Flectobacillus major DSM 103: one gene and its partner. The protein of the gene in region 1 interacts with the protein of each later gene in a pairwise test. Links are inferred from orthologs where the notes say so. Each region holds a gene or a part of one and is shown on either strand. Other genes may lie near its edges.

Region 1 (15,923 bases):
CTCGTGAAAATGGACAGGGTATTGCCATGCTCAAGCTCAATTTCAACTATCCTGTCAACCCACAGGAAGTAGCTAAAATGTTATCTATTCAGACAAACGATGACAAATCTTTAACCGCCCTAATTAACCAATCGGTAGCTACTTCGAGTGTGGTGGTTCGCCTAAAAGACCTTGCTCCTGCCGACAACCAAACTTTGGCAATAAAATTAGAAAAAGGGCTTTCGTTACCTGCTTCTAAGTTTACAACACCCGACGACATTACTAATAAAGTGGTACTTCCCGACCCAAAGAATTTAGAAGTACTGGCAGTAGAACATGGCTTCAACAATAATCAAGGATTTATTAAGGTTGTGTTTAATCAGGCTATTGTTGCCGAAAACCTCAAAGATGCTTACCAGATTAGTATCAATGGCCTTGCAGAAGCTACTCGGGAAGAAGATACTGCTATAGAATATGACTCGTTGGGCAATCCCATCGAAAAGGCTATCGCCGAGAAGAAACCCCAACAAAATACCATAATCAGCACCAAAACGGAGCTTATCGAAAATGGATTTATTATTTCGGGCGATTTCAATGAAACCGATAATTATATTCTTAGCATCAATGAAAAAACAAAGGGTGTTTTGGGTGCAAACCTAGAAGATGTATATACCAAAGATATTTATTTTGGTGAGATGCCCGCATCGGTAGCTTTTCTGAATAAAAAGGCTGTTTATTTAACCTCAAAAGGGAATAAAAATGTTGCTATCAACATTGTCAATATTCCAAGGGTAAATGTCAAAGTAGCTAAAATATACGAAAATAATATCCTTAATTTCCTTCGTCAAAACAGATATGAAGACTATGATTATGATAATGAATCGGCCAATAATTCAGGAAAAAACTATGTGTATTACGAAGACGAGTCAGGATTATACTCAGATATAATTGTTAATAAAACCGTCGAAACAACCAATCTACCTAAAGCCAAAGGCATACGAGCCTTGAACCTTTCTTTGCCCGACCAAAATAATATTCGGGGGATTTACTTGGTAAGTATCAATTCGACGGATGAATATTTCCGCAATGCCACCAAACTGGTGAGTATTTCGGATATTGGCCTTATTACCAAACAATCAGACAACGAGCTATTTGTTTTTGCCAACTCTATCAAAACTACCGAACCCATTGCCAATGTTGAAGTTACATTGGTATCTAGCAATAATCAAACGGTTCAGAAACTCAAAACTGATTCTAAAGGTGTTGTTTCTTTTAAAGATTTCAAAAAATCTGGCTTCAAAATAGCCATGATTACGGCTCATACCGAAGAAGACTTCAACTACTTGTTCCTTGACGATACAGCAGTAGAAACTTCCCGATTTGAGGTTGAGGGTAAACGAGACAATATATCAGGATTTGAAGCTTTCATTTATGGCGACCGAGATATTTATCGCCCTGGCGAAACGATTCATCTGAATACAATTATCCGCAACCAACAATGGAAATCAGTAGGTTCGATTCCTGTTAAAGTTCGGCTGATGCTACCCAATGGCAAAGAATACCGCACTTTTCGCTTAGAAACCAATCAGCAAGGTGCTGTTGATGTATCTATTCCTACCGACCGCTCTAGTGTTACGGGTACATATATAGCCGAAGTATTGAATGGCAACGATGTACTCCTGACCTCTCGCAATATTGCTATTGAGGAATTTATGCCCGACCGCATCAAAGTAGACATCAAGACCTCTAAAGAATTTTTTAAAAATGGAGAAAGTATTCAGGTAAATGCTTTTGCTCAAAATTTATTTGGGCCACCTGCATCTAACCGAAACTATGAAATGGAGTTTAAGCTGGCACGAAAAGCATTTTTACCCAAAGCCTATTCCCAATTTATCTTCGATATTCAAGACAATACCAATTTTGAAGCTATTACTCGCCAAGGTGTTACCAACGAAAGCGGGCTGGCTTCCGAAAGTTTTCAAGTACCTGCCACTCTGTCCGATATGGGCGTTTTGGAAGGCAAAACGTATGTAACTGTTTTTGATGAAACTGGTCGCCCTGTCAATCGCCTCAAACGCCTTGATATTTTTACCCAATCGGTATTTTATGGGATTGGTATGGCCGACAGCTATATTGGTACAAATACCCCTGTCCAAATTCCGTTGGTTGCACTCAACAAAGATGGCCAGCCTGTTACTGCCAAAGGTAAAATAGAAATTGTGCGGTTTGATTACCAAACCGTTATTGAACGCAACCCTGACAAGTCGCTTAAATATTCTTCCAAGAAACAAACCAAGGTGGTTTATAATCGTACTGTTGATTTTAGTAAAGGTCAGGCTACTATTGCTTATGCCCCTCCTATTTCGGGTGAATACGAAATACGGGTACATCGAGAAGGAGCAAAATCTTGGACAGCTCAGGCTTTTTATGCCTATAGCTGGGGCAATACCGAAAACTCATCGTTTGAAGTAAATACAGAAGGCCAAGTAACCATGGAGTTTGACAAGGATAAATACCAAACTGGCGATAAAGCCAAAGTTTTGTTTAAAACCCCTTTTGCAGGAAAATTGCTAGTAACCATAGAACGAAATAAAGTACTAGAATACCATTATTTACAAACTGATAAAAAATCGGCAGAATTAAGCTTTAAAGTTGGGAAAGAACACCTTCCCAATGTATTTGTATCGGCAACCCTTATTCGCCCAATGGACGACTCCAATCTTCCTCTAACAGTGGCTCATGGCTATGCTGCTGTGATGGTCGAAGATGAAGATACCAAAATGCCAGTTGAAATTGTAGCAGTCGAAAAATCACGGTCAAAAACAACTCAAAAAATCCGTATCAAAACCCAAGCTAATGCCGAACTAACTGTAGCAATTGTAGACGAAGGGATTTTACAACTGAAAAATTTCAAAACACCCGACCCACATGGCTTTTTTTATCAAAAACAGGCTTTAGAGGTCAATAGTTTTGACTTATATCCCTACTTATTTCCTGAACTATCTATCAGAGGCTCTTCAAGTATCGGTGGCGATGGTTATGATTTAGAAAAAAGAGTAAACCCTCTTACCAACGGTCGAGTAAATTTAGTAGCTGTATGGTCTGGTAAAATTACCAGTAATAGCAATGGTGAGGCCGAGGTCAATGTCAGTATTCCGCAGTTTTCGGGCGACCTCCGTATTATGGCTGTGGCTTATAAGGACAATGCCTTTGGGTCGGCCACCAAAAACATGAAAGTTGCCGATCCATTAGTAATTAGCACAGCGTTACCACGCTTTGCTAGCCCCAACGATGAAATCCAAATGCCTGTAAATATTACCAATACAACCCAACAAAATGCCTCGATTAGTGCTACAGTTAGTACATCTGGAGGTTTAACTATTGGTAGTGTTCGTCAGCAACAACTGGTAATTCCTGCCGAAAAAGAAGGCCGTTTGTATTTTTCTATTAAAGCCAGCCCCATAATTGGCACAGGTAAAGTAGTAGTAACAGTAAATGGTCTAAAAGAAAAATTCTCGGAAAGTATCGACCTTACCATTAGGCCGTCGAGTTCGCTAATAAAAACTACAACCTCAGGAAGCATTTCAGCCAATCAAACTGTGAATATTTGGGCAGGAACACACGATTTTATTGCATCAAGTATAAAATCTACCCTAACTGTCAGCAAATCGCCAATGGTGCAGTTTTTTGATAAATTTGAACATCTGTTAGGCTACCCTCATGGCTGTATCGAGCAAACAACCTCCAAGGCATTCCCGCAGCTCTATTTTAGAGAGCTCACTACTCTGATTCAAAAAGGCAAAAACCCTTATCTTAAATCAGGCGAAAATGAACTTAATCCAAGTAATAATGTGATTGAGGCTATTCATAAAATTGAATCTATGCAACTTCCTAATGGGGCTTTAGCTTACTGGGCAGGCTCGGACAAAGAAAGTTGGTGGGGTACGGCCTTTGCTTGTCACTTTTTACTTGAAGCACAAAAAGCAGATTTTGAAATCAATAACAATACGCTAGGCCGACTTTTAGAATACCTCAATAATCGCTCAAACAAAAAAGAAACGCAATCGGAATATATTTATCAAGCCGATAATTCGTTCTCGACAAGAACGATTGCCAATCGAGAAAATATTTATGGTATTTATGTGTTGGCATTGGCTGGCAAACCCAACAGAGCCGTCATGAATTATTACAAAGCCAATGAAAGCCTTCTATCGTTAGATGAAAAATACTTATTGGCTTCGGCATTTGCACTGATTGGCGACCCTAAAAGCCAAAATATCTTGCTTCCTAAAACGTATTCACTAGAAACAACAGAACGCCAAACAGGAGGTAGTTTCAGCTCTCCTATTCGTAATTTGGCTTTAGTACTTAATACATTAATAGATACCGACCCTCAAAACTTACAGATTCCGGTATTAGCAAGGTTATTATCACAAAGTTTGAAAGCACAACCGTGGCTGTCAACCCAAGAAGAAGCTTTCAGCTTTTTGGCCTTGGGCAAGCTAGCCAAAAAAGCCAATAACACACAACTTGTAGCTACAATCAAAAGCGGTACACAAACAGCATCGTTTACAGGAAAAGATTTGCTCATAAACCACATTGCCAACCAAAGCAGTGTCTCAACAAAGGGAAGTGGTATTCTATATTATTTTCTATCGAGTGAGGGGCTAAAAACAAATGGTCAGGTAGCTGAATCAGATAATTATTTGCAAGTTCGGCGTTCGTATTATACTCGTAGCGGGCAGCCAATTGCTCAGGCAAGGTTCAAGCAAAACGAGCTTATTATTGTAAAAATCACACTTTCGAGCAAAGTACCTGCCGAAAATATTGTCATTACAGATATGTTACCTGCTGGTTTAGAAATCGAAAACCCACGATTAACCGCCGACAGAGATTTAATATGGATAAAAGACCAAACTAATCCCGAGCATTTTGATATTCGTGACGATAGAATCAATTTCTTTACAAGTATCAATGCCCAACAGCAAAGCTTCTATTATTTGGTAAGAGCTGTTTCAAAAGGCAAATTTACCCGTGGCCCAGTGAGTGCCGATGCCATGTATAATGGCGAGCTAAGGAGTTATCACGGAGCAGGTATTGTAACTGTAGAATAAAACAAAAAGCCTTCCCATTCAATATAGGGAAGGCTTTTTACTAAAGCGTCTTTACTGTAAGAACAGGGTCAGGAAACGGAATGCTATCTTTATCGAATTGTTTTTTGATATGTTCATTCATAAAATACTGGGTTTTATCAATATCGGCCGAGCTTATCCAAACCTTTACATCAAATACGATAGCACTATCGGTTAATTTTCCTACCAAAATGTCATATTTACGTTCGCTAGTCAAAAAAGGACAATTATCGATAACCGTTTTGATAGAAGCCTTCGTTTTATCAATATCGGCATTGAGACTGGTTTGAAACTGCATATCTACACGAATAACGCCTTTCCTTGAAATATTCATAACAGGCGATGTCGATAAATTTCCGTTAGGCAAAATAATGGTTCGGTGGCTTGTTGTACTAATAACAGTATTGAATATCTGAATAGATTCTACATAACCTGTATAACCATGTACTGTAATAAGCTCGCCTACTCTGAAAGGTTTAAATACTAAAATAAGTACTCCACCTGCAAAGTTTGATAAGCTTCCTTGTAAAGCCAAACCTACTGCCAACCCAGCTGCACCCAAAGCGGCAATAAAAGATGAGGTTTGAATTCCTAACACACCAGCACAACTTAGCACCAACATAATATTAAGTGCCGCACGGACCAACGATGCCAAGAAAGGCTGTACATCAGGATCGATACTTTCAAGTTTCATTTTTGATGTCAAAAGCACTATCACTTTTTTGATGAGCAATCGACCCAATAAAAACAAAAGTACACACATTAATACCCTAATACCGTACTGAATAACAATAGGTAATCCTTTTTCAGGAAAGGATTCTAGGTAGCTGCTAGCAAGATAAATGAATTTCATAGGCAAAAAAAATGCGTCCCTGTTTCAACAAGAACGCATACAACAATTGTAATATTATTATTTCTCTACCTGAGAGTAGTTTAATTCAACAGGAGTATTACGTCCGAAGATTTTAACCATAACGTTAAGTTTTTTCTTATCGTCAAAAATTTCTTCTACAGTACCTTCAAATGTAGAGAAAGGGCCATCAATAACCTTGATTGTTTCACCTTTTGTAAATGAAATAGCAGCTACTTCTTCGATAGGGGCAACCTCATCAATTTTACCTAAGATTCTTTTGATTTCGCTAGCACGCAAAGGAATAGGCGTTTTAGACGTTTTACCATCGTTCCAGCTCAAGAAACCAATTACACCTGGCATAGAAGTGATAATGTGAGAAACCTCACCATACTTAATATCAGCTTCTACGAATACATAACCTGGAAATAGTGTTTTTTCACGAACAATCTTCTTGCCATTACGTATTTCGTAAATCTTTTCGGTAGGTAATATAACTTGAGGAACAAATTCTTGAAGACCTTGTCTTAATACTTCGTTTTCAAGATAACTTTTTATCTTCTTTTCCTGTCCTGAAACAGCTCTCAGAACGTACCAATTAGTTTCTGCCATCTTTATTTTTGATTTCGCTGAGATTAAGAACTTCAGACAATAACACGAATACGTTTTTGGCAAACAATATTCTTTCTAAAATCCTCAATGCTCAATTAGAATGACTGATAGAACAACTCTAAACCAGACTTAAATAGGAAGTCAATCATGCCCACCACAAGAGCAAAAATCAAAGAAGCGACCAACACTAGCGTAGAGCTCGCTTGCAATTCACTGAATTTAGGCCACGTTACATTTTCTGTAACCTCTGTCCAAGAATCTTTAATCAATTGTGTTAATTTATTCATGGTCTTTGTGAATGTTTTGGGCTTTGAGTTTTATTGTACTTGCTCATTGCCTAGTCATAGTTGCTAAATGCTATCCTTTATAAACTTTAAAGTTCCGAATTTTAGCTTTCAAATTTCTAGCTAATTTAAAAAATTAACTTGAAACTTAAAACCAAAAACTCGGAACTTACTTTGCACGGGCACCAGGATTCGAACCCAGACCGAAGGTTTTGGAGACCTCTGTACTACCCTTATACTATGCCCGTATATCTAAGGGAATGCAAAGATAGTTTTTTGGTTTTAATATTGCAAGAATCTGCTTCTTAATTATCAGAAAAAATCTATCAAATATAATTTTATTTTCTTTATTTATGGGTAAATCACTAAAATATAAAGAGTTATACTTGAGCTTTATTTATAGAATAATAACAAAAAATATTTGATGCTTGCACCAAATATCATCTCGTAACCAAAATACTATTTTGATAACCGAGCTATTGAAACATGTTTTATGCTTGAAGGAACGGTATTCTAAAAAGTATATTGCTTTTGTTATTTATACAAATAGGCTTTTAAAGTCTTGTTTTTTTACTATTCAGAAAACGATTTCATTTGTCAGCTAATACTTAAACTAGATAAAACAATTGTACAGAGTAGTTGAAGTATTATATCGAATATTTTCCAAAAAAGAAGGCATTGCCTTTCGACAATGCCTTCCTAATATATGCTCAAATCAAAGAGATTAGTCTAAGATTTCAGTTACCTGACCAGCACCTACAGTACGTCCACCTTCACGGATAGCGAAACGAAGACCTTTGTCCATAGCTACTTTGTTCAATAATGTAACGTCGATTGTCAAGTTATCGCCAGGCATACACATTTCAACACCAGCTGGCAACATGATTTCTCCTGTTACGTCAGTTGTACGGAAATAGAATTGTGGACGATATTTGTTGAAGAATGGAGTGTGACGACCACCTTCTTCTTTTGACAAGATATAAACCTCAGCTTTGAATTTAGAGTGAGGCTTAACTGAACCTGGCTTACAAATAACCATACCACGACGGATAGATTCTTTGTCGATACCACGCAACAACAAACCTACGTTGTCACCAGCTTCACCACGGTCAAGGATTTTACGGAACATCTCAACACCTGTTACTGTTGATTTCAATCCTTCAGCACCCATACCCAAGATATCAACTGGATCACCTGAGTTAATAACACCAGTTTCGATACGACCAGTAGCTACAGTACCACGACCTGTAATCGAGAATACGTCTTCAACTGGCATCAAGAAAGGCTTATCAACATCACGTTTTGGAAGTGGAATCCAGTTATCAACTGCATCCATCAACGCTTCGATAGTAGCAACCCATTTTGGTTCGCCATTCAAACCACCCAAAGCAGAACCTTGGATAACTGGAATGTTGTCGCCATCGAATTCGTAGAAAGATAACAATTCACGAATTTCCATTTCAACTAGTTCTAACAATTCTGGGTCATCAACCATATCCACTTTGTTCATGAATACAACCAATTGAGGTACACCAACCTGACGAGACAACAAGATGTGCTCGCGAGTTTGAGGCATTGGACCATCTGTTGCAGCAACTACGATGATAGCACCGTCCATTTGAGCAGCACCAGTTACCATGTTTTTAACGTAGTCAGCGTGACCTGGACAGTCAACGTGAGCATAGTGACGGTTTGCTGTTGAATATTCTACGTGCGCAGTGTTAATAGTAATACCACGTTCTTTTTCTTCTGGAGCTGAGTCAATTGAAGAGAAATCTTTCTTTTCAGCAAGACCTTTTTCTGACAACACCTTAGTGATGGCAGCAGTCAAAGTAGTTTTACCGTGGTCAACGTGACCGATTGTACCGATATTTACGTGAGGTTTACTACGGTCAAAATTCTCTTTTGCCATGATTATTTAGTTCTTAATTAGTTTTATAAAAAGAATGAAAAAATTGATACTTTTCAACGTCCAACTACCAATAGATAAAAGTTTCTTGGAGGATTCTTAAAGGTCTATGCTAATTGTTGTTTTGAGTGGAGCCTTTGAGCAGGATTGAACTGCCGACCTCTTCCTTACCAAGGAAGTGCTCTACCACTGAGCTACAAAGGCAGATTTTAAGAGACTTTAATTTTGAATCTTTAGAGTCGAACTGAAGTTCTTAAAACTATAATACGTTACAAACAGAAATGGTTAATCGTTAATCGCTAATTCGCTAAACTATTAACTATTAACTATTAACAATCAACCATCTTATTCTTGAGCGGGAGACGGGGCTCGAACCCGCCACCTATAGCTTGGAAGGCTATCGCTCTACCAAATGAGCTACTCCCGCTTTACTATAATTGGTACGAACAAAAATTGCAAAATAGACGTGCCTATTTGTGCAATTAATGTTTTACTTGTGGGGACAGATGGATTCGAACCACCGTAGGCATACGCCAGCAGATTTACAGTCTGCCCCATTTGGCCGCTCTGGTATATCCCCTTTTTTCTTGATTTTGTTTACTTTCACATATCGTTCTCGTGAAAGAGTGTGCAAAAGTATATAGATTTTTGATATTGTCAAAGGGTATTTGAAAAAAAATTTAATGTTTTTTTTCAATATTTCCTTAATTATCGCATTATATACTACATATAATACTGAAAATCAGAGCCTAATGTACATAATTACAAACCCATTAGACTCTGAAAAAAAATTAAACTTTTTTGTGTGTTTTAGAACCGTACTCCAAAATTTAAGCCTCCAACCTTAGGCCCTCTGCCCGTTTGGAATAAATCTGTAAGGTCATAATTAAAGAATAAATCTGGAAAATCTTTTAAACCTAGTTCAAATGCTAAGCCATAACGAACATTATTGATGTAAAAACTGCTGTGATTCCAAGCCTTGTCGCCACTTTTGTCTTCTTTGGTTTTGGTGTAACTGTCCAATCGATAACCAACATACCCTCCTGCTCCAATATAACTTACAGCACTTCCTCTTTTAAATGCTACATAAGGCATAATAGGTAGGTTGATATAAGCTACGGTCAATTTATTGCGCGACAAGTCTACTGGCTGGCCATTGTTATCTACATAATCTTTGAACTCAATATTATTAGCTCCTTTAACAATATAGCGATTGTTTTCAAACATAAAGTTGTACCACGAAAACTCTAAGCCATAGCTTAATTTTAAAGCTGCTGATTGTCCTTTACTAATATAGGTACTTCTTGTCCAACCAAATCCAAAATATCTTGAACCAAATGGACTCAATTCAAAATCTTTACTATTATATTGCCCACCAATCGAACCTGTATTGGAAAAGGCATTCAAACCTAAATAAATATTAAAACCTGTTCGTGAGCCGTACCCTTGTGTTCTGCGATTAACACGAGTGGTATCTCTCCATACTACTTTTGTTTCTTCTGTGCCATCTTTTACCACCACTCCATTAAAACTTACGTGGACTTCTTCATTGCCATCTTTGACATGTACACCCGAAAATCCTACTTTTACGTCTTTCTTATCATTGTTTCTTGACGAATTATAGGTAGTATTTGTATTTACAGAAACATTAACATTTTCGGAGTGCTGTGCTTTGATAGCTACATTGATACTTTTGTTGTTTTGGGTAATTACTAATACCGTATCTTTGGTAATATCACTATTGACTACTCGGCGAATACCTTTCCATGTTTCATCGTCCAACACTAATCCGCTTTTTTGAAATAAGGCTTGTAAATCTTCTTTGAGGCTGGTATTGGTATTTTTACCATCAATAACCGTTTGATTACGTTTGTCTATTTTAATGATAGTTGAATCACCCTCATATCCTTTGGCCAAGCCTTGATTAAAAATACCTGACAAGAAGGTGATGCCTACAACAATAAATGATTTTATAAACCCTTTTGCTACTTGTTTTGTGGTTATCGTTTCCATGACTTTATAAGGTTATACCTCAGTTTAGATTTTTAATGTTTATGTATCCTAGATGCTTGATTGCGATTGTTGGTTGCATCTATTCTTGAATATTTATTTTTCTGAATAACGACTATTATTGACAGTTTCTAAAATGGAATCCTTGGTATTTTCTAGCTTAGCATCGGCTCGTGCAAGCACCTTTTGGGGCTTTAGTCCAATTTCATTCCAGTTGACACCTTCTCCATTTTTAGCTCTTTTCAATTGCTGCCAAATTCTACTGACTCTACTAGCTTTTTTGGTATTTTCACTTTCTACATCTTCGTTCACAATAGATGATATTTCGGGTTTGGTATCAACCATGCTCAGCACTATTGTTTCGGTTTCGAGCTTTTTCTTTTCTATATTGGGTTGCTCTATCACCAACACAATCGTATTATTGGTATTTGTCAAAGCCCTATCTGGTGTAATCTGGGCTATATCAATATGTTCTTCAACGGCCTGTTTCACCAATGGATTTGTATGAAGCAATTGTTTATTTTCTGAGGTTTTTTTCTGAATTTTCCTCGTTGGTATTTCAGCCTGAGCTGTCAACACATTTGCTGGTACTGGAGTAACTACCTCTTTATAGGCTTTTTGCTTAGGAATATCTATAGCTGGATTGACAGTTGGGGCGGTAGTTGTATTTTGTTTTGTTATAACACCCGAAATAGCATCTGCTTGTGAATGACTTTCAAGGCTATTGTACACAAAATATGTACCTGCTCCTAGCAAAAATACCACCGAAGCTGCACGGGTATATTTCCACCAAAGTGGCACTATTTTGGTGTCAGAATTTTGAAGTCTGGCATTCAGTTTATCCCATGCTTCAGGACGAGGTTTACGCTCATAGTTTTGTAAGCGTTCGCCAAAATATTTATCTATATGAGACTTTTCCATGAGCGTTTTTAGTTTACTGTCGTTTTTTGGCTAGTGACTGCGTTTTGCAAGATAACTCTTGCTCTGGACAATTGTGATTTTGAGGTACTTTCGGTGATTCCCAACATCTGTGCTATTTCGGCGTGTGAATATCCCTCAATAGCATATAAATTAAATACCGTTCTATAACCTACAGGAAGTGTTTCAATGAGTTTTAGTAAATCTTCAACCTCTAAAGCATTATTAAACTGTTCGGGTTCGGGTTCGTACAAAATAGTATCATAACTAGTTTCTAATTTAGCTTTTTTATTACTTCTTAAGTACATCAAAGCCTCGTTGACCATAATTCGTCGTACCCATCCTTCAAAACTTCCCTCTAATTTAAAGGTGCTTATCTTGTCAAACACCTTGATAAAACCCTCAATCATTATTTCCTCAGCCTCAAAGTCATCGTGTACATACCTAAAACATACACCAAACATTTTTGATGAATACTTTTCGTAAATTCTTCGCTGAGCTTTGGGATCGCCTTTTTGACAGGCTTTTACCAGAGCTTCTTCAGTTTGGAAGATTGATAAACCGCTAAGTTGTAAAATTTTCACGATAACTGTCTTGGTTTAGTTGATGTATCGTAGATGAAAAAGCTACATAAAAGGTTGCATGAGTTCTACCGAATTTTCAACTTTACGCAGTTTTTATTTTTCTGTGATATTGTAGGTGTATTATTCGTCCTTTTTAATCTAATTTTTATGAATTCTTCCGCTCCGATTGGCATATTTGATAGTGGTATTGGTGGACTGACTGTTGCTTATGCTGTAACAAAGTTACTTCCCAACGAAAATATTATTTATTTTGGGGACACCGCCCACCTTCCTTATGGCGATAAGTCGGCGGCGGCAATTCAGGCTTATTCTATAAAAATATGCAATGTATTGTTACAACAAAAGTGTAAAGTTATTTTAATTGCCTGTAACTCGGCTTCGGCGGCAGCTTTCGAGCTGGTAAAAGAATATGTTGGTAGCAAGGCCAAGGTTATTAATGTAATCGACCCTATTATTGAATATATTTCTGACAATTATGCCGATAAAACGATTGGACTAATAGGTACAAAACAAACTGTTAATTCTAATATTTACCGTAAGAAAACTGATTTGCTAGGGAAAAACATTGTTCTCAAGTCGTTGGCAACACCTTTGCTTGCACCGATGATTGAAGAAGGTTTTTTCAACCACACTATTTCTGAAAGTATTATTACCGAATACCTTCAAAACTCTACGCTCGATGGCATCGAAGCACTCATTTTGGGTTGTACACATTATCCTCTTATCAAAGAACAAATAGATAATTATTACAAAGGGAAGGTTTCGGTACTTGATACTTCCGAAATTGTGGCCAAATTTTTGTACAAATACCTTTCAGAAAATCATTTACTTCACGAAATGAATGCTTATATCAGGCATTTTTATGTATCAGATTATACCCAGTCGTTTGAAACATCAACAAAAATATTTTTTGGAGAACAAATAAGGCTAGAGCATTATCCACTTTGGGAATAAAAAATCCCGTTGTGTTTGGCACAACGGGATTTTTTATTCCTATTACTTAAAGGCTTGTTTAAGTTTTTGACGCATAATGTCTTGGGGAGATAATCCTTTTTTAGAATTTTGCCACCATAAAAAACCCACAACCATTGCCAATATATAAGGAGCTGAAAGTAAATACAAAATACCAGTATTGAGGTTAGATGCAATTTGACTTCGTCCATCAGAAATAGTACTTTCTACCACCGAACGGCACATTGCACATTGTGCAAAGCTAGTAGCCACCGAAACTACAGATAACAAAAGGGTGATTCCTAATTTTTTCATGATATATTTATTGAATCTCAGCTATTTTATTGATAATATGGAGCAATCATCAGATACACAATAACCCCTGTAACTGACACATACAACCAAAGCGGAAAAGTCCATTTTACAATTTTCTTGTGTTCTACAATTTGATTACTCAAGGCATAATAAACAGCCCTTAATACAAACCAAACAACCCCTATAGACAAAAGAATATGTGACAATAAAAAGAAATAATAAATGGGTCTTAAAATACCATCGCCACCATAGGGTGTAGACGGATTTGAGATATGATACAAAATATATAGAATCAAAAACAGCCCCCCTTGAATAAAAGAGAGCATCATCATTTTACGGTGATTTTCTATATCTTTTTTCTTGACATACAAAAAACCCGCAATTAGCGTAATAGAAGTTGTTGTATTCAAAATTCCGATAACATGAGGCAATACTCTTGTCCATGAACCCAAATCTATTTTTTGGCGAATACCAATCAACAGTGCTACTGCCAAAGGAATAGCAATAGACAAAATATTGACGAGTTTTTCGTTCTTTTTATCTTTTTGAATTGAGAATGATGACATATTTTTAGTGGATTATATAAATCAATCGATATTACTTTATAATAACCATTTTTCTTATTTTTCTGTTTCGTAAATCTTCTGTAAAACTCTAATTTCAAGAATCAATCTATCTACATCTTTTTTATCAGTTCCATCATAAAAACCTCTGATATATCCTTCTTTATCCACCAAAATAAGTTTTTCGGAATGAATAAATGTTTCGTCGGGAGTTTTTATTGCTTTATCGTATTCAGAGGCATCAGCTACTGGAATATAATAGCCTTTGATAGCCAATGGATAAATTTGCTGGCGAGTACCTGTCAAGAAATGCCATTTGCCATCGATTGCACCATATTCTTTAGCATATTGTTTCAGTACCTCAGGCGTATCGTGGCTTGGGTCGACAGAGAATGATAGCAATTTAACCTCATTGTCTTTGGCAAATACATCTTGGACACGACTCAATTGCGTTGACATTTTCGGGCATATAGAAGTACATCTTGTAAAAAAGAAATCAGCAACATAGATACTACCCTTAAGGCTCGTGCTAGCAAAAGGTGTTCCTTTTTCGTTGACCAAAGTCCAGTTTGGGATAGTATGAAAAACGGTATCCATTTCGGGTTCATTCCATCTTGGAGCGGGATTTTTTTTCATTTTCACCTCGCCAGTTGTTGAATCAATCACTGGAACCATTTTGGGAAGCTGGTAGTGGTTTTCACCAAAACCCTTCAGGAATAAAAAAATTAAAGCTGGAACAGCTAATGCAGTGATTAGAATTCCAGCTTTGATAAATTTTTGCATATACTTAATGCTTTAATTGCTTATATTGTGGAATATACCAACAACAACAATTTTGAGAATCAATTATTAATAATATAAGTGACCACCTTCGTAGATTAACGCAGTTAATAACCACGCTACAAACACAACAGGAAGTAAGATCATCCACATAAGTGTTTTCACTTCATGCTTCAAGTGCATAAATTCTCCTACAATATAGAATGCCTTAACAATAGTCATACCAGCATAAATTGCTACACGCAAGCCGTTTGCTGGCAAAGTAAATGCAATAGCAAATTCAATTGCTGTTAGAATCAACAAAATCCAGAATGTTTTCCAGATTGGGCCTGTTTGTGCTGGTGGAATTACTTTTTCCTCAGTACCGTGAGAATGTCCGTGTGATGCCATGATAATAAATTTATATCGTTTATGAATATGAAATGTCATGGATAATATTATCCATGACAAATATTTTCGATAGATTATACCAAATAGAAGAAGGTAAATACAAATACCCAAACCAAGTCAACAAAGTGCCAGTAAAGACCTACTTTCTCAACCATTTCGTAATGTCCACGACGCTCATACAAACCTGTTGCTGTGTTAAAGAACACCAAGATATTTAGGATAACGCCAGAGAATACGTGTGTACCGTGGAAACCAGTGATAAAGAAGAATAAATCTGCAAACGCTGGAGGGCCATACGGGTTACGTGTTAAATTAGCACCATCGATTGGGTTGCCTAATGCGTCTTTAGCTGCCAACGATAATTCAGGGCCATGGATAAAGTGACTCCATTCCCAAGCTTGAGAACCCAAGAAAGTAAAACCACCGATGATAGTCCATAACAACCATTTCTCCACTGCAGCACGGTCACCTCTGTGGCCTGCTTCAACAGCTAATACCATTGTTACTGAACTAAAAATCAAAATAAAGGTCATAATACCAACAAAAATAAGTGGAGCTTCAACGCCGTGCATAAATGGCAAAGCTGCAAATACTTTATCAGGAATTGGCCAGTGAGTAGTGGCAAAGTAGAACTGTTCGTGAGCAC
Region 2 (16,077 bases), 1.0 Mb from region 1 along the record:
GGCGAAAGTGCCAATAATACAGCGAAAAATAAGGATGATATGAGTTTCATTTGACAAGATATATTAAAGAGTTATATGCTTATTGAACTTAGTAACAACGAAATACCTCAAATCAGTTTCGTATTGATACAAAAGATATTTTTAAGAATAAATTCTTAGCGAAGTACCAGTCAATTCGGTTTTATACACAGTTAATCCATTAGCTCCATAGCTATTGAGCCCAGTACCTGTTGTGCTATAGCGTGCACCGTGTTCTGTACAATAGAATTCGCCATTCGAGAAAATTACCTTTTTTTTGGCCTCATGCGAGCAAGTGTTGGTAGCGGCAACGTAAGTTCCTTGCGAGGTTCGGGCTACAACAACCCCATTGCTAATTACATACCCCCCGCTATTAGCTAGGCTGGCATTGCTTGTAGCGGCGAGGTCGAGGGTAAAATCAACAGAGCCTGTGCTGCCTGTTGTGGGCGAAACCTCCGAGTTTTTGCTACAAGATGTTAATAATGTCATGAGGGCTGCTCCACCGAAGCCTGCCGATTTTAGAAATTCAAAGCGTGTCATAAATATAAAATGGTTGTTGAATTGTGAAAAATTTTAGATGTCGGGTATTCGATTTCGGATTTATTAGACTTACTTCACATTCCGATGTCTCCAAACTCATATCACATTGATTCACTAGGTAATCGTGAGCGTACTACCACTTACCGTAACTGTATACACCTTGATGCCTTTACTGCCGTAGCTGTTGAGGCCTGTGCCTGTGGTACTATATCGTGCACCATGCTCGGTACAGTAAAATTCGCCACTTCTAAATATCACTTTTTTCTTGGGTTCATGGCTACAGGTTTGAGTAGCAGCCACATACGTACCCTCAGATATACGAGCCACCACAATACTATTCACAATTACATATCCTCCATTTTGTAATAAAGCTGCATAAGTGGACGATGTTAAATCAATACTAGCCAATGTGCTAGTAGCTGGAGTTGTTGAACTTCCCGAACCTGTACTTGTACCTGTTCCTGTGGTTGTTCCCGAACTTGTACCCGTTGTGGTAGTGGTGTCGTCAGAAGGGGATGGGTCTGTACTTTTCTGACATGAAGCCAATAGTACCATTAAAGCTCCACCTTTAAATCCCATAGACTTTAAAAAGTCGTATCGTGTCATATTCAATTGATTTAGTTAAGAGTATAGTTCAATATGTACTGTAATATATTAAGCAGATTGGGTAATTAGCTGTTTGGATTGGTAAGATAGCCGACTTGTCTATTTGTAGAAAACAACAAAAACAGTATAGTCTGGTACCGTAAAATATAACAGTATCATTTATTGATAGTGAGTCATTATGCTAGGAATGGGGATATATTTTACAAACTGAAAATGATAGATGGTGTGTTCTGTATCTGCTTGAATGTTGTCGAGCAAAAAAATCAATTGAGACTGAGCCTCTTCAACGACAACTTCTATGCCTTCCCAGAGTTGAATACCAAGGTCGTGAGTTATTAATGTACAACATTGATTGAGCTGAGTTTTCACTGTATCCGAATAGTCGGTATCGGAAATAATTCTACATTCGATATCTAATTGATTAATAGTCATGGTTTGTTGTGGTTATGGAATCTGAAAAAAGGAACGGTAGTACTTACCAAGGTACTTAGTTAACCTTGGTAAGTGCCTTGTTTTTAAGGACTTATTTTCAGGTATTGTTTCTGAATCATCCGTTTTTCGTTATTGATTGGATTATCAGATAAGTGCTCATGATTGGGCAAGCTGATGGCTTTGGTAGCAGCTACCCTTGCACCAGTGCCACTTGCCAAAGGAACACCCATGATTTCTAAGGCTTTTCTAAACAGCGGTTCGGTATCGTCGCCAAATGGACTAAAAGGAATCAAATTATCATCTACTTGGTAAGTTGGCGAAATACCATTGACATTGCCATAGCTCGATTCGCCGTTGACATTGGTTGTAATACCCAACATCACATACAGGCCCCATTTCCAGCGGTTTTGGTCGTCGCTAATTAGTGTACCAAAAAGGTTTTTGCCATAAGTATGGTCGCCAATAGTAATTACGTCCATGTAGGGGCGTAAGCCATTAATCACTAGCTCGCTCGACGAAGCCGTGCCTGTAGAGGTTAGTACAAATACCCGACTGAGGTTGTTGCCAATATTGTTAGGTTCAGTACTAAAGTAGTTGTTGAAAATATTAGCTCCGTATTGTTGTTTGAAATAGGCTTGGTATTTGCTATTGTATTGGTCTTTGAAGAAGATTTTATTGGACGTAAGGTCTTTGACAACCAACGATGCCAAAGTAGTAGCACTACTGATGTACCCCCCTGGATTAAACCGCAAATCCAGTACTAGTTCGTTGACTCCTGCTGCTTTGAAGTCTCCAAAAATCTTTCTGAGTTGGTTATCGTACTTTAGGGTATCGCCTTGGTCTAGGCCTGGTACAAACTGAGTATATAGCAAATACCCAATCGTTTTGTTGGCCGACGATTTTTGAATAATACTCGAAAACCCAACAGGATTTTCGGTTACTTCGGCCTTGGCTACAGCAAGGGTTTTGGTATCGGCTACGATGCTATTATTTGATATTTTACCTAGGGTAAAAGTAACATTATCGTTGTTCATCAAGGTAGAAAAATTAGAACTAGTAATATTTTGCCCATTGATTTTTAGGATAATGTCACCTCTTTGAAGCCCAACATTGGCTGCAGGGCTTTGGGGTACTACATAACTCAAGAACAAACCAATATTGGTATTCGTGTTGTCGGTATAGCCAAGCAAATAGCGTATACCAAAGATTTTAGATACACCATTAAATTCTTTTTCAAGAGCATCAATATCGTCGGTAATAAGCGAAAAACGGTCGGTGGTTTCTCTTTGATAAATCAATTTTTCAAAGAAATCTTCTGTTTTTGCCTGAGTATCTAAAGTGGCAAGCGTAGGCATTTGGTCGTACCAAAAGTAGGCATCCTCCATAGTATCATACACCCATTTATTGATTTCGGCGGTGTTGTCTGTTGTAACGGGTGTTACCGTAGTGTCCTCTTTCTTAGAGCAATAAGAGAAGAAAAATAGGATACCCAGAAGTCCTATCCGAATAAGCGATTTTATATTTTGATTCTGCTTGACCATAATAATTAATTAGAACATAAATGAAAATAAAATTGATGCTTTCGTACCTCGTGACGGTAAAACCTTAGCAACTGACTAGCCAATACACGATGCCCTAGTGCATTAAGATGGTTTCCATCCGACAAAAAGAAATAAGGGTGTTTTTCAATAAAATCTATAGACTGTAGCCATTTGAATTGTTGTTTTGTACATTCATCCTCAAAAATCTTACGTCCTTCTTGTCGCATATAGTTATTGCAAGGGTTGAGGCTTGGCATCGGCGAAATCAAAATAGTTTGTTCTTTTACTGGAGTAAGAAGCGACAAAATAATTTTGTGGTATCGCTGATAGTAGGCCAAACGCCCGAGTTTACCGATTTTATGAATACTTTTCAAACATTTCAATTTGAGGCTTGTCAAACAATATTCCCATATATTGGCTTCGTCGATATACTCTGTTGCCTCGTCGTATAGTTCTTTGAGTAGCTGGGTATTTGAGGGTGCTACAGGATCATGATTTGTGTCGGCCCTATAGCTATTTTTGAAATAAATATCTTGGGTATTCACTAGGTCTATGATAGAATCTTCAGCCATTAACTCCTCATGGCCTATCTGCATAAGTACTAGGTCATATTTCGAGATTTTGTTACCAATACTCATTAGCAGTTCAACGGTTTTTTCCATTGAAAAATGCACATAGCTGTCTATTTGTATAGGTTCATTTTCTAGTATTTTCATGCTTTCTGAGAATACTTCGACAAACCCTTGTGAATTTTGGATGCCGTACCCGAAGACATGGCATCCGCCAATAACTAAGATTCTCATGTGAAAAATATAGCTTTATAGAAATGAACTATTTTTACTATACGTTAATCTTTTTTCTTTCTGATAGAGTAATCGAATAGGCCTAATTTTAGCCCGACATTGAACGACACTCCACTAAGCTGGCTGCTCGACAAATCTGTACTGCTGTTGTGTCGCTCGTGGGTGATATTGGCAAAACGATAACTTGCTCCTACAAATATTTTGGCATATCTAAATAAATTACCTTCGATATTCACACCAGGTTGTACTACAAAATAATTTGAGCCATCGAATCGATTGCGGCCGTTGTCATACCCGCCTCTTCTGGGGCCACCGCCATATCGGTTAGTAGAATCGTTGTTGGCCATACCCACACCAATCAATATTGGTACACTTATATGAAATCGTTTGTTGGGGTTAAAGGTATATTCTACCCTCACACCACCATAGCGTGTATCAATATCGTTACTCTTATGGCGATTACGAAGACTTGTATAACCACTAACCCCAATGCCCAATCGCTGATTTAATAGTAGCATTACCGCCCCCCCTGTCAAAGGTGAAAATTTTCCTCCTAAAGAACTCACCTGTGTTTCGGGGGCTATGTATAATCCTAGTTGGGTAATTCTTTGAGCTCCTATTCCTTTAAAGATATATTCTGTTTTACTAGAATCTTTTTTTACCTGTTGTGCAACTGTTATCTGACTTACTAATAACAAGAGAACTAAACATACATTTCTGTTGATTATTTTCATATTTTGTTTTGTTTAAAATGGTTCTATTAATGGTTAAGTAAACAAGCTTTCTACAAACCGTTCATTGCTGATGATTATTGAGCGAAAAAGCTCCTTATTCATCTATTGTTTTGCTTGCTGTTGTTTTTCTCAACAACCCTTTTCGCTGTTTTAATAGTATGACACAGGGTGTTACAGGAACGTTGCCTAAAAAATATTTTTTTTATTAGGCAACGTTTTGTTTTTTCTACAAGTCATCATAAATAGAACGTATAGATTGAGTAAAGGCCAGGAGCAAATGAAAAGCGTTATAACTAATCATTAAACACTCATTGGCAAATTGTCTCAATGCTGAGTATATATGATTATTTAAGGGGTAGAGGGTCTTGAAAATCAGTACATTACTTCTGAATTTGATGAAGAATTTCTAATTTTAGCTTTATAAAACTTTTTAAGCCGTTGTTTTTCAAAAAAAAACATACTGAATTTGACAAAGACAATCTCGAAAGTGTCTTACAGGCATGTCGTGAGCAACATCCAGAAGCTCAGAAAGTGCTATTTAAGATGTACTTTAGTTATGCTAAAAATATTTGCCAGAGGTATGCCGCCAACCAAGAAGATGCCGAAGAGATTCTGAACGATGGATTTATGAAGGTATTCCAGAACATACATCGTTACGAAAATATACAATCCTTTAAGGCTTGGTTTCGTACTATCTTGGTGAATACTAGTATCAATTACTATCATAAGCGAGAAAAAAACTTATATAGCCTAGAGGTGGAGCATGTAAGTATGCCTGTTTATGATGAAAATGTAATTGATAAAATGGCAGCCGAAGATATTTTGGCCTTGGTACAAAAACTTCCAACATCTTACCGAACGGTATTTATGATGCACGTTGTGGATGGATATAACCACCGAGAAATTGCCGAAATGTTAGGTATCAACGAAGGGACATCTCGTTCTAATTTTATGAAAGCTCGTTTAAAGCTTCAAGAAATGATAAAGACATATTACCCGCATTTATTCGCGGTCAGTTTAACCAACAAACTTTATGAAAACTGATCAATTCGATGATGCAATCAAGAAAAAACTTGAGGGCATCCAGCCCACTTTTCAAGAGGAAGATTGGGAAAAATTTAATGCTTTTGCCAATGCTCATAAAGTTCCTTACTGGAAAATTATAGTGAGCAAACAAGTGATGTATTCGGCCGCAGCTATTACTATCGTAGGTTTACTATTTGTCACCTTAACCCAATACTATGCAAAAAAAGATTTACAGCAAGAAGTAATCACTTTGACCCAACAACGAGATAGCTTGATGCTCAATAAAGAGCAACTTGCTGCTCGGTTGGATAGCCAAAAACAATCTATTGCTCAATTGTATCAGCAGCTAGATAATAAAAAGCTAATTGATGTTGATAAAAAACAGGGATTAGACAGTCGTCAAGATGGGTTAGTAGGAGCTTTGCCAGGTCGAGATATTGCCGTAAGACCCAACCTGAAAGCTTCTGTAGATAACGAAAACGTAGATTTTGCAACAGGTAATTGGGGTGTTGCCAAAAATACAAAAAGACAAGCTCATACAGCATTTGCAAATGTTGGAAAAAAAGAGACTGGTTCTCGTAGGGCTAATAGAAATAGAGGTATGGCTGATGCAAATAATGGTGGAGGTACTGGTATAAACCAAGAGCTATATGCTATGTCTCAGTCAAATAGTGGAAATAGTGCTGCTCCGATAATTTGGAGACACTTGAAAGCTCATGGTTGGGTGATAGACTCTACTCAGATTGCGTCGTCGGGTATTACCAAAACGGATTTCTCGTACTATGAACCTCAAGATTCGACTGAGAAAAAAATGCGTTTTTCATTGGCCGATGCCTATTTGAGGGTAGGTGCAACAGGTATGTTGGCTCCTCAGCAGCTAGGAGGAGGTATTCAGGCCGAGCTGTTTTTGGACAAACGACTTAGTATTAGTGCTGGTTTGCAATACGTAAATGTAGGTAACGAGAAATATAATACTGACGAGCATTTCAAAATGCGTAATGATTTTGACTTCCGTGTTCGGTTTGCACCAAAAGTACCGTTTGGTGCTCCTATCAAAAACATTGAAGAGCAACGTACTTTGTGGCAAGTGCCAATACGTATTAGTTACTACTTACCATTACCAAGTGAATTTTATGTTTTAGGGAAAATAGGAACAGACTTAGACATTGCAGGAACAAAGAAAGTATGCTTTGATTTCAAAGATAAAAATGTTTATCAAACGGTGGATAACGTTTCTTCAAAACTCGATACCAAATTGTTTAATAATTATATGATTTCGGTGGGTGTCGAGAAACGTTTTAACCACTTTGCAGTTCAAGTTGCACCAACCTATTCGTTTCAACAAACAAGAGTGGATTATAGAAAAGAATATGGATTGGGAGGCGAACTCAAACTTAACTACACATTTTAGTAATCATTTTGAATTTTAGATAGAGGATAAAGCCTGTCGCCCTAGAGGTAACAGGCTTTTTTGTTGTTTATAGTATTATTAATCTTTTGGTAAATTGTCCTTTTGCGGTTGAAATCTTGACAAAATATGGGCCTTTCTGTAAGCCTTTCAACGAAATTTCTAGGGTATAGGTATCGTTGAATTTGGCTTGATAAACATTCTCGCCTGAGGTATTGTAAATACTTAACGAACCCGTAAGTCGCTGAACAAACTTGATACTGAGCCAGTCGGTAGTAGGGTTTGGAGCAAGCGTAATAGGCTCGCTGATAAGCTCTTCTGTTCCCAAAATAGTGGTAGTACGTACCTCTTTGGTGCTTGTTGGCGAATCGGATAATGTAGCAAGTGCTTTGATTCGATACGTATAACTGGTATTGTCTTTTACAAGGCTATCTTTATAAGCGGTTGATTTTAAGGTGTCTATTAGTGTAAAGTTGTCATTGTCTTTTCTTCTTTCTAGCAAATACGATGTTGCTCCGGTAACACTTGTCCACGATAACAGAACCGACTTATAAGTTACTTCGTCGATATTTAAAACAGGAGCAACAAGGTCGGCAGGAGTACTCAACGTTATGATTGTCCATGCTGAAATGCGGTTCTGTGCCGTAGCCATGATGCGTACCGAGTAGCTAGTATTGCTTTTCAAATCATTTAAAACAATTGTTCCTGCAAGGTTTCTGCGTTTTGATAACAGAGTATAATCGTTGAGATTACTACTTTCTTTATATTCAATTATTAAGCTATCGGCCTGAGGTACGTTTTGAAACGAAAACTCTAATTTGTTTTTGAACAAAGCCTTCAAACTTGCCGTAGGGCTAGCCAAGAGGGGTAAAGTACTTACTTTGGTATATGACGAAAAATCAGACTGGCCAATATCTGCTAATGCTTTGATTCGGTACGAATAAGTTACATTGGCCACTAGGCCAGTATCTACCAATGACAATTGGTTGGTTTGATATGTTTTGATACTATTGTTGGTTGTTCTTTCTATCAGATACGTTTTTGCTTGCTGAACACGATTCCATTGTAATACAATACTATTATGGCTTCGCAGTTGAGCAGTGATTGTTGGGTGACTAATAATAGGAATAACAACATTTTGCATCGAGAAGTTATTGGCTGTGTCCTTACTATAAGCCGTTAATACATAGCGAAATAAAGTGTCATCGGCTGCCAGAGTGTCGATATAAGCACTTAGGTTTTTATCAATTTTGATACTATGAGTAACTGTCGAGTTAGCTGATTTACGGTCTAGTATATAATAGTCGGCTGAGCTAAGTTTATTCCATGAAAGCGCTACTTGATTACCGTTTGAGATTTGTGTTTTAAGAGCCAAATTGTCGGTAATAGTACCAACTGGTACTTCATGGAAAGAAAAAGCCCTTAATCCTCGTTTATTTTTGATAAAAGGCCCACCAAACTGCACGGTTTGTTCGGAGGTATGAAAGGCAGGAAGATAATTCAATACCGAATAAGAAAACTGGTCTTTGGCCAGATCAAGAATTACTTTATTACCTACAGCATATCCCGAAAGTACCCACATTCTGTTGTTGTTTTTAGTAAAAAACATATTGTGTAGGTACTGTTTGATAGGCTGATTATATTTATTGATAAGGGTTGTATCATTTTGCCAAACAATTTCTTGTCCTTTATCAAATTCCAAAATAATATTATCCTTGTTGTTGCGATACACCTTTTGAATATTAGGACAGGTAATATTGTCGGTATCGGTCGAGCCATAAAAATCACGGCTAATTTGTAAGAAAAGCTCTTCAGCACTTTTGATATGCCCCTGTAAGCCATAGTGAATACCGTCGTAGTCGGGTAGGCCAATAGCGGTGATGTTTTCTACTCGGTCATAGATATATTTGGTACGTCGCTGATAGTCTCGCAACTGACCTGCCGCATATAGTGGGAAGTCGAGAAGACTAACTTGATACACGTAATATTTCTGAATATTAGGGTAATCTTGTCGCCAGTATTTGTATAAAATATCAAAATTTTCGCCCCAAAGCGATGCCGCACCCGACGATTCGTTTTCACCTTGTCGCCAGATATACCCTTTTACATCGTTCAAAACGCCCGCTTTTAATAGTCGATAGTACAAAACGCCGTAGGTATTACCAAAATTGGCTACGGGGTTAGTCCTGATAGCATTAAATGTAACTGTCGAGCCTCCATTGGCCTGATTCAGAATAGCTACAGGAATTTTATGCTTTTCGATTATCAATTTTTGAAGGGCATTGCCGAGCTTGCCAGGTGCTTGAGTATTCCAAAGAGTATCGGCAGGGTTATAGGCTGGAAGGTAGGTAAAGTCCAGTAGTTTGCCAAAATTACGGGCATATTCGCTGGTAAAATAAACGGGGTCATCGCCAAAATTTGCTCCTGCATTTGACTGCCCATTAATAACAAATATATCGCCAGCAACAATATTGACACGTTCTACAATAAGCGAGGAGTCGGTTTTACTGAAAGTATAAAGCTTGACATCATATTCGGCTAATTCGGCTTTGATGGCCAAGTCTTTGAATGAAAACGAGCTATTTAATGCTAACGAAGTTATTTTTTGGTAACCAATTAGTTGTTTATTTCTGTATAAAAGTAACGAGATAGCATCGATATTAGAGGCTGTAACAGTACCTTTTATTGTTATAATACCTTGGTTATTGGTTTTTCTAGGGTAAAGTTGCCAGTCTTGAGGGAGTTGGCTAAAGGTAACTTTGTCGAAGACTTGCCCGTAACTATTTGTTGAAAGTGAGCCATAGATGATACAGAAAAACAAAAAAAATAAACGTTTTCTCATGGTGTTTTAAAAAATTGTGAAAAAATAGTAGAGCCCTCGTGTGGATGAAGGTAGAAATCAAGTATTTTATATCAGTAAAACAAAGATAACTTGCAGATGGTTATAAATAAGAATTTGTGATTAGTGGAATTGTGAATTGTGAAAGCGGTAGTTAGGATATAGTAGCCTTGGTGTTGTTTTTTGAATTGAATAATAGTTTGATAATTAGTTGTTTATGGTTGTGTGATGCTATTTTTTATATTATTGTAAAATACCAGATAGTAAAATCCGAAATATACAAATTCAATATATCAACTTTTATACACATTGAATTCTCAAATAAAAAAAGAGCAGATAAAATACCTGCTCTTTTTTTTAGTTATCGATTCATAGATGCTAAAAACTCATCATTGTTTCGACTATGTTTCATTTGTTGCAACAAGAAATCCATAGCTTCTACAGAATTCATGTCGCTCATGTGTTTGCGAAGAATCCAGACACGTTGTAGCGTTTCTTTATCCATCAACAAGTCTTCACGACGAGTACCCGAAGCAGGAACGTCGATAGCAGGGAACATACGACGGTTAGATAGCTTACGGTCGAGTTGTAATTCCATATTACCAGTACCTTTAAATTCTTCAAAGATAACTTCGTCCATTTTAGAACCAGTATCGATAAGGGCTGTTGCAATAATGGTTAAAGAACCACCATTTTCTACGTTACGAGCAGCCCCAAAGAAACGTTTTGGTTTGTGCAAAGCATTGGCATCGACCCCACCCGAAAGAATTTTTCCTGAAGATGGAACGACCGTATTATACGCACGAGCCAAGCGAGTGATTGAATCTAACAAAATCACAACATCATGACCACACTCTACCATACGTTTAGCTTTTTCTAGCACAATACTTGCTACTTTAACATGGCGTTCGGCTTGTTCGTCGAAGGTAGATGATATTACTTCGGCACGTACGCTACGTTGCATATCGGTAACCTCTTCTGGGCGTTCGTCGATAAGTAAAATCAACAAATATACCTCTGGGTGATTTTTAGAAATAGCATTTGCAATTTCTTTCAACAACACCGTTTTACCTGTTTTGGGCTGGGCCACAATCATACCACGCTGACCTTTACCGATAGGGGCAAATAAATCTAAAATACGGGTTGAATATTGGTCAGGACGAGAAGAAAGGTTTAATTTTTCATCAGGGAAGAGCGGAGTAAGGTATTCAAAAGGAATACGGTCACGGATTTCTTCGGTGGTTTTTCCATTGACAGATTCTACCCTAAGCAAAGCAAAGTATTTTTCACCTTCTTTAGGAGGTCTGATAGCTCCACGTACAGTATCACCTGTTTTTAGGCCAAATAACTTGATTTGCGAAGGCGATACATAAATATCATCGGGCGAAGCCAAGTAATTGTAGTCGGCCGAACGTAAGAAACCATAGCCGCCATCTTGCATAATTTCGAGTACACCTTCGTTCTCGATAATACCGTCAAACTCTCGAATTGCTTGATTATATATTGGTTTGCGGATATTTCCGCCAGTATTTGGAGTATTTTGTGCAGGACGATTATTCTCTTGACGATTGTTTTCGACGGTTGGTTCTGGTCGAAAATTGTTTGTACTTACATTTACGCCTAATTCTTCTGGCGATGTTGTAATAAACGAGGTGTCTATTGAGGCAAATTCGTCTTCTACATCTTCTGGAAGGTCTATTACGATAGGTTCTTCATCGAAGTCAAATACGATATCTTCTACTGCTGCTTTTTTTGGTTTTACCTCACGAGCAGGTTTTGTTTTGACAGGCTCAGGCTTGAATATTGGCTCTGGAATAGCCGCAACGGGCGTTTCGGCCTCAGAGTCACCTTTCTGAATGCGTTGTCTTTTTGGGCGTGGGCTGTCTGATGCTGAAGCACTCTCTTTCCTCACTTTTCTCTCTGGTTTTTGTTCATTTTCCATAGCATCGCTAGAAGCAGGTTTTAGTGTTTGGGTGTTACTTTTTTCCTGCTGTTCAAGTATTTTATAGATGAGTTCTTTTTTTGGTAGGTCAATCGTATTCTGGATATTTAGCCCTTTGGCAAGCTCACGAAGCTCTGAAATAAGCTTTATTTCTAATTCTTCAATATTATACATACGGGTAAATTATAAGGCTTGTTGCGTTGCAGAGCCTCAAAAGATATTGGTGGTTAAGTTTATTACAATTGTATAAAAGATGATAAACGTTACAATCAAAATTCGGAAATTTGGTACGAGGTGGAAGATGATTGTTAAGCAATTATTAGTAAGGAGCTTAACTGGAGAATATCACTGAACAGTTATTCGTAGTGCAATGATAATACCAATCTTTTAATTTGTCAAGGAGTTTGATTTTTTTTTTATCAATACTGCGACTATTAAGAGATTTATAGAGGTGAAAATAGAAAAAGGATAGTTTTTGTGCTAAACTATGCCTTTTTTTCCAATACAAAATCCTGAGAAAGAGTAATAATGTTATTATAGCTTTGCTTGTGCTTGAGGGTTACATAAGTTCAATTTTGTTGCGAGATAATTTCACTTTACCTAGTTTTTCCAATTGTTTGAGTAGCCTCGATACTACTTCTCTGGAGGTTGCTAGTTCGCCAGCTAATACTTCGTGTGTTATAACAATAGTTTTATTTTTGGTTTGCTTGCTTTTCCTTTGTAAAAGGCTCAATAGCCGCTCGTCGAGTTTATGAAAGGCTATTTCGTCAACGGCATTAAGCAAATCTTCAAAACGCCTTTGATAGGTTAAAAACACAAATTGTCGCCAAGTAGAATATTTGCACATCCATTCTTCAATTTTTTCTACAGGTATAGTAATCAAAGTGGTTTTTTCTTCTGTAATGGCCAATATTTCACTCTTTTTGCGGTCGAGACAACACGTTAGCGACATGGCACAGGAATCCATGCCACCGAGGTAATATAATAGGGCTTCTCGGCCTTCGTCGTCGGGCCTGAGGATTTTGATAGAACCTGTCAATACAATCGGTACGGTACGAATATAGCCTCCTGGTCGCATAATTACGTGTCCTTCGTCTAGTTCCATATAGTTACCAATCTGCGATAATTCTTCTAAAAGAGCTTTTTCAAAAAGTCCCGTAAAGTTTTTTTCTACAAATGTCAGATTCATGATAGTCGTGTTATTTGTGAAGCATGCTGACGGATATGTCCTAAAACTTATCCGTCGGCTAGTTTGTAGGACAAGTTACGCCAAAAAACTACAATAATATAGTTGATGGATTAGGCTTTTCCTTTCAGAATTTTATGCCAGTATAACCACGGTAATATATATTTTTTGAGTATCCACATACTCCACCTCGGAACAGCCTGATTAAAGGGGAATGTCATAGTTGGGGTATTGGTATAATCAAACTCGGCCAGCATTAGTTTGCCGTATTGGGTTGGTATGGGGCAGGCACTATAACCTGTATAACTGGCCGAGGGTGCTTGCTGGTTCAATACGTCAAGAATATTTTGGACTACCACTGGTGCTTGTTTAGGAATGGCTGCTCCTGTTTTGCTACAAGGGGCATTGGTACAGTCGCCTAGGGCAAAAATATTGGGAAAACGGCTATGCTGCATTGTGTTTTTATTAACCTCAGCATAACCTAATGGGTTTTGGGTGTCGGACAAAGGGCTTTTTTTAATAAAATCAGGAGCACTTTGTGGAGGTACGATATGACAAAAGTCAAAGTGCATAGTTTTTTGGATAGATACTCCATTGGTATCTTTTTGTTCAAATCGTACAAACTTGCTTTCCCCTTCGATAGCAAAAGTATTTGCTCCAAAATGAGTATGAATATTGTTTTGAGCTACAACGCCTTCAAGGGTTTGGGCGTATTCTTTTACCCCAAAAATAACGCTTGCTCCCGAAATATAATGGACTTCGCAAAGGTCTAATATTCCTTTTTTACGCCAATAATCACAAGCTAGATACATGATTTTGTGAGGAGCTCCGCCACATTTGATAGGGGTGGAGGGATTGGTAAATACAGCTACGCCTCCATTAAAGTTTTGGATAAGCTCCCATGTGTATGGAGCAATCTGGAATGAATAGTTGCTGGTTACACCGTTTTTACCAAGGGTATTTTCGAGCCCTTCGATTTGTTGCCAGTTGATCTGAATACCAGGGGCTACCACCAAAGCATCATACCGAAGTACTTGGCCACTCACACAAGTTACTTGGTTATCTTTGGGCTGAAAGGTATCAGCAGCGTCTTTTAGCCATACACAACGGTCGGGAATAAAGTCTTTTTCGTTTTTTCTGTATCACGAATATCAAATTCGCCAGCACCTACCAAAGTCCAAGCTGGTTGATAATAGTGCTTTTCTGATGGCTCAACAATGCCAATCGAAAGAGAACTATTTTTGAGTAACAATTGAGAGGCTACCGATAAGCCAGCATTGCCACCCCCAATAATAAGTATGTTGAAATGATGAGTCATGACACAGAATGATTATGTTTTTTCTGCAAATTGTCTTAAAAAACACAATCATTCTGTGATAAATGTTACATAACCCAACAAACCGTCTAAAGCCAAGTAGGCAAGATCGTAGTTTAATTAGGAAGTTTGTCTCTGAAATAACCATACGTCCAAGTACCAGCAATGGCACTTAGTAAAGTCACAATCACAACGGTGAACCCACTGCCGATTTGGGCAAATAAAGGCCCAGGGCAAGCTCCTGTAATAGCCCAACCCAAGCCAAATAGTAAACCACCATAGATTTGTCCTTTCTGAAATTTTTTCGGATGAAACTCAACCTTTTCTCCTGAAAGGGTTTTTATATTGAACTTTTTGATAAGAAAAATCGACAACATCCCCACCATTACGGCACTGCCAATTACGCCATACATGTGAAAACTTTGTAAACGAAACATTTCTTGAATACGAAACCACGAGATAATTTCGGCTTTGACAAACACAATCCCAAACAGAATACCTACAATAAGGTATTTGAGATTGGCAAGTCCATTTTCGGGCTTCTTCATATCGTTGGGTGCTTCGCACACAAATTCTTCGACCTGATTGAGAGGGTTTTCTGCTATATTTTTCATAATACTGAAAGTACTTTTAGAATAGTTTGAAAATAAATGGCAAAATCAAATGAGTCATGGCAAAGCCGCCTATCATAAAGCAACAGGTAGCAACAACCGAAGGTAATTGTAAATTAGAAATACCCATGATGGCATGACCCGATGTACAACCACCTGCCCAACGAGTGCCAAATCCTACCATAAAACCTCCTACAACAAAGAAAATAAAGCCTTTTAAGCTAAGTAAACTTTCCAGAGAAAATAAATCGGAGGGCATCAATCCCGAAAAATCTTTGATACCTAAAGCCTTGAGGTCGGCTATAGTTTCGGGGGCAATGACAAAGGTATCGGGGTTTTTGAGAAAATTAGTGGCGATAAATCCACCTAAAAATATACCGAATACAAAAAATAAATTCCAAACCTCTTTTTTCCAATCGTATTTAAAAAACGAAATGTCGGCAGGAATACAAGCGGCACATATATGCCTCAACGACGAAGAAATACCAAAGGATTTGTTACCAATAAGTAATAACGTTGGCACGGTAAGTCCAATTAGCGGGCCTGCCACATACCAAGGCCAAGGTTTTTTGATTAATTCAAGTAGCTCCATTTATATTATGTTTAATTTGTCGTGCTATTCTATAGAGTTTGTTGGATAAATTTACTGACATTTATTCAATAAAATAAGTAAATGTTTAAAATACTAAGTTTCCATATTAAGTAATCAACTGAATAGATAAATTGTATTTTAATGGTTTGATAAACAGATAAATGCAATAATGAATGAGTGTTTTTTTGATGATGGAACAATGGCAAAAAAAGAACGTAAAGTTACACGTATGTATATACGACATTTTATAAAGTAAATAACGCTAAGCGATAAAGCTAGTGTAACATGATATTACAGAGTATTCACGAAGCGGGCATTTTTCTATTTTGTACACTTATTAAATATAAATTAATAGATAAAAAGTTCATTATTGTAGAGAACCCTTCGCTACTAAAAGCATACAAAAGTACATATTACTAATGGGGCATAATGTAACTTTTATCACACAAGCGTATTTTTGAGAAGAAAAGTTGATAAGAGCAAC

Evidence for each region.
Region 2: the proteins of nusG (region 1) and rho interact in binary tests that used the Escherichia coli proteins (3 or more experiments, as listed by UniProt). The link is inferred for Flectobacillus major DSM 103 from one-to-one orthologs.

The regions. Positions count from the first base shown.
Region 1 is NZ_KE386491.1:4,097,679-4,113,601, reverse strand. Bases 4,798-7,503 are described here. They hold nusG (transcription termination/antitermination protein NusG), read right to left. Parts: upstream 6,574-7,503; coding sequence 6,022-6,573; downstream 4,798-6,021. Other genes in these bases: secE (preprotein translocase subunit SecE), read right to left, coding at 6,669-6,860; FLEMA_RS72385 (mechanosensitive ion channel family protein), read right to left, coding at 5,134-5,964; FLEMA_RS0143010 (alpha-2-macroglobulin family protein), read left to right, coding at 4,798-5,093. Also shown: more of FLEMA_RS0143010, read left to right, coding at 1-4,797; tuf (elongation factor Tu), read right to left, coding at 7,582-8,769; FLEMA_RS72375 (outer membrane beta-barrel protein), read right to left, coding at 9,577-10,779; FLEMA_RS72370 (hypothetical protein), read right to left, coding at 10,873-11,697; FLEMA_RS72365 (RNA polymerase sigma factor), read right to left, coding at 11,706-12,281; murI (glutamate racemase), read left to right, coding at 12,426-13,232; FLEMA_RS72360 (CAMCR motif-containing small membrane protein), read right to left, coding at 13,275-13,544; FLEMA_RS72355 (DUF420 domain-containing protein), read right to left, coding at 13,571-14,110; FLEMA_RS72350 (SCO family protein), read right to left, coding at 14,165-14,890; FLEMA_RS72345 (cytochrome C oxidase subunit IV family protein), read right to left, coding at 14,957-15,277; FLEMA_RS72340 (cytochrome c oxidase subunit 3), read right to left, coding at 15,352-15,923. UniProt on the Escherichia coli protein: Part of the processive rRNA transcription and antitermination complex (rrnTAC). The complex forms an RNA-chaperone ring around the RNA exit tunnel of RNA polymerase (RNAP).
Region 2 is NZ_KE386491.1:3,091,636-3,107,712, reverse strand. What follows is about bases 9,687-12,546. They hold rho (transcription termination factor Rho), read right to left. Parts: upstream 12,064-12,546; coding sequence 10,309-12,063; downstream 9,687-10,308. Other genes in these bases: FLEMA_RS69950 (Crp/Fnr family transcriptional regulator), read right to left, coding at 12,449-12,546; FLEMA_RS69960 (T9SS type A sorting domain-containing protein), read right to left, coding at 9,687-9,950. Also shown: FLEMA_RS0125405 (thioredoxin family protein), read right to left, coding at 1-50; FLEMA_RS69990 (Rieske (2Fe-2S) protein), read right to left, coding at 142-558; FLEMA_RS69985 (Rieske (2Fe-2S) protein), read right to left, coding at 673-1,164; FLEMA_RS69980 (hypothetical protein), read right to left, coding at 1,324-1,596; FLEMA_RS69975 (S41 family peptidase), read right to left, coding at 1,680-3,137; FLEMA_RS69970 (SGNH/GDSL hydrolase family protein), read right to left, coding at 3,143-3,940; FLEMA_RS69965 (hypothetical protein), read right to left, coding at 3,985-4,674; FLEMA_RS0125270 (RNA polymerase sigma factor), read left to right, coding at 5,113-5,718; FLEMA_RS0125260 (hypothetical protein), read left to right, coding at 5,708-7,111; more of FLEMA_RS69960, read right to left, coding at 7,179-9,686; more of FLEMA_RS69950, read right to left, coding at 12,547-13,078; FLEMA_RS69945 (NAD(P)/FAD-dependent oxidoreductase), read right to left, coding at 13,189-14,121; FLEMA_RS77230 (lycopene cyclase family protein), read right to left, coding at 14,169-14,393; FLEMA_RS69940 (DUF6691 family protein), read right to left, coding at 14,507-15,004; FLEMA_RS69935 (YeeE/YedE family protein), read right to left, coding at 15,021-15,593. UniProt on the Escherichia coli protein: Facilitates transcription termination by a mechanism that involves Rho binding to the nascent RNA, activation of Rho's RNA-dependent ATPase activity, and release of the mRNA from the DNA template.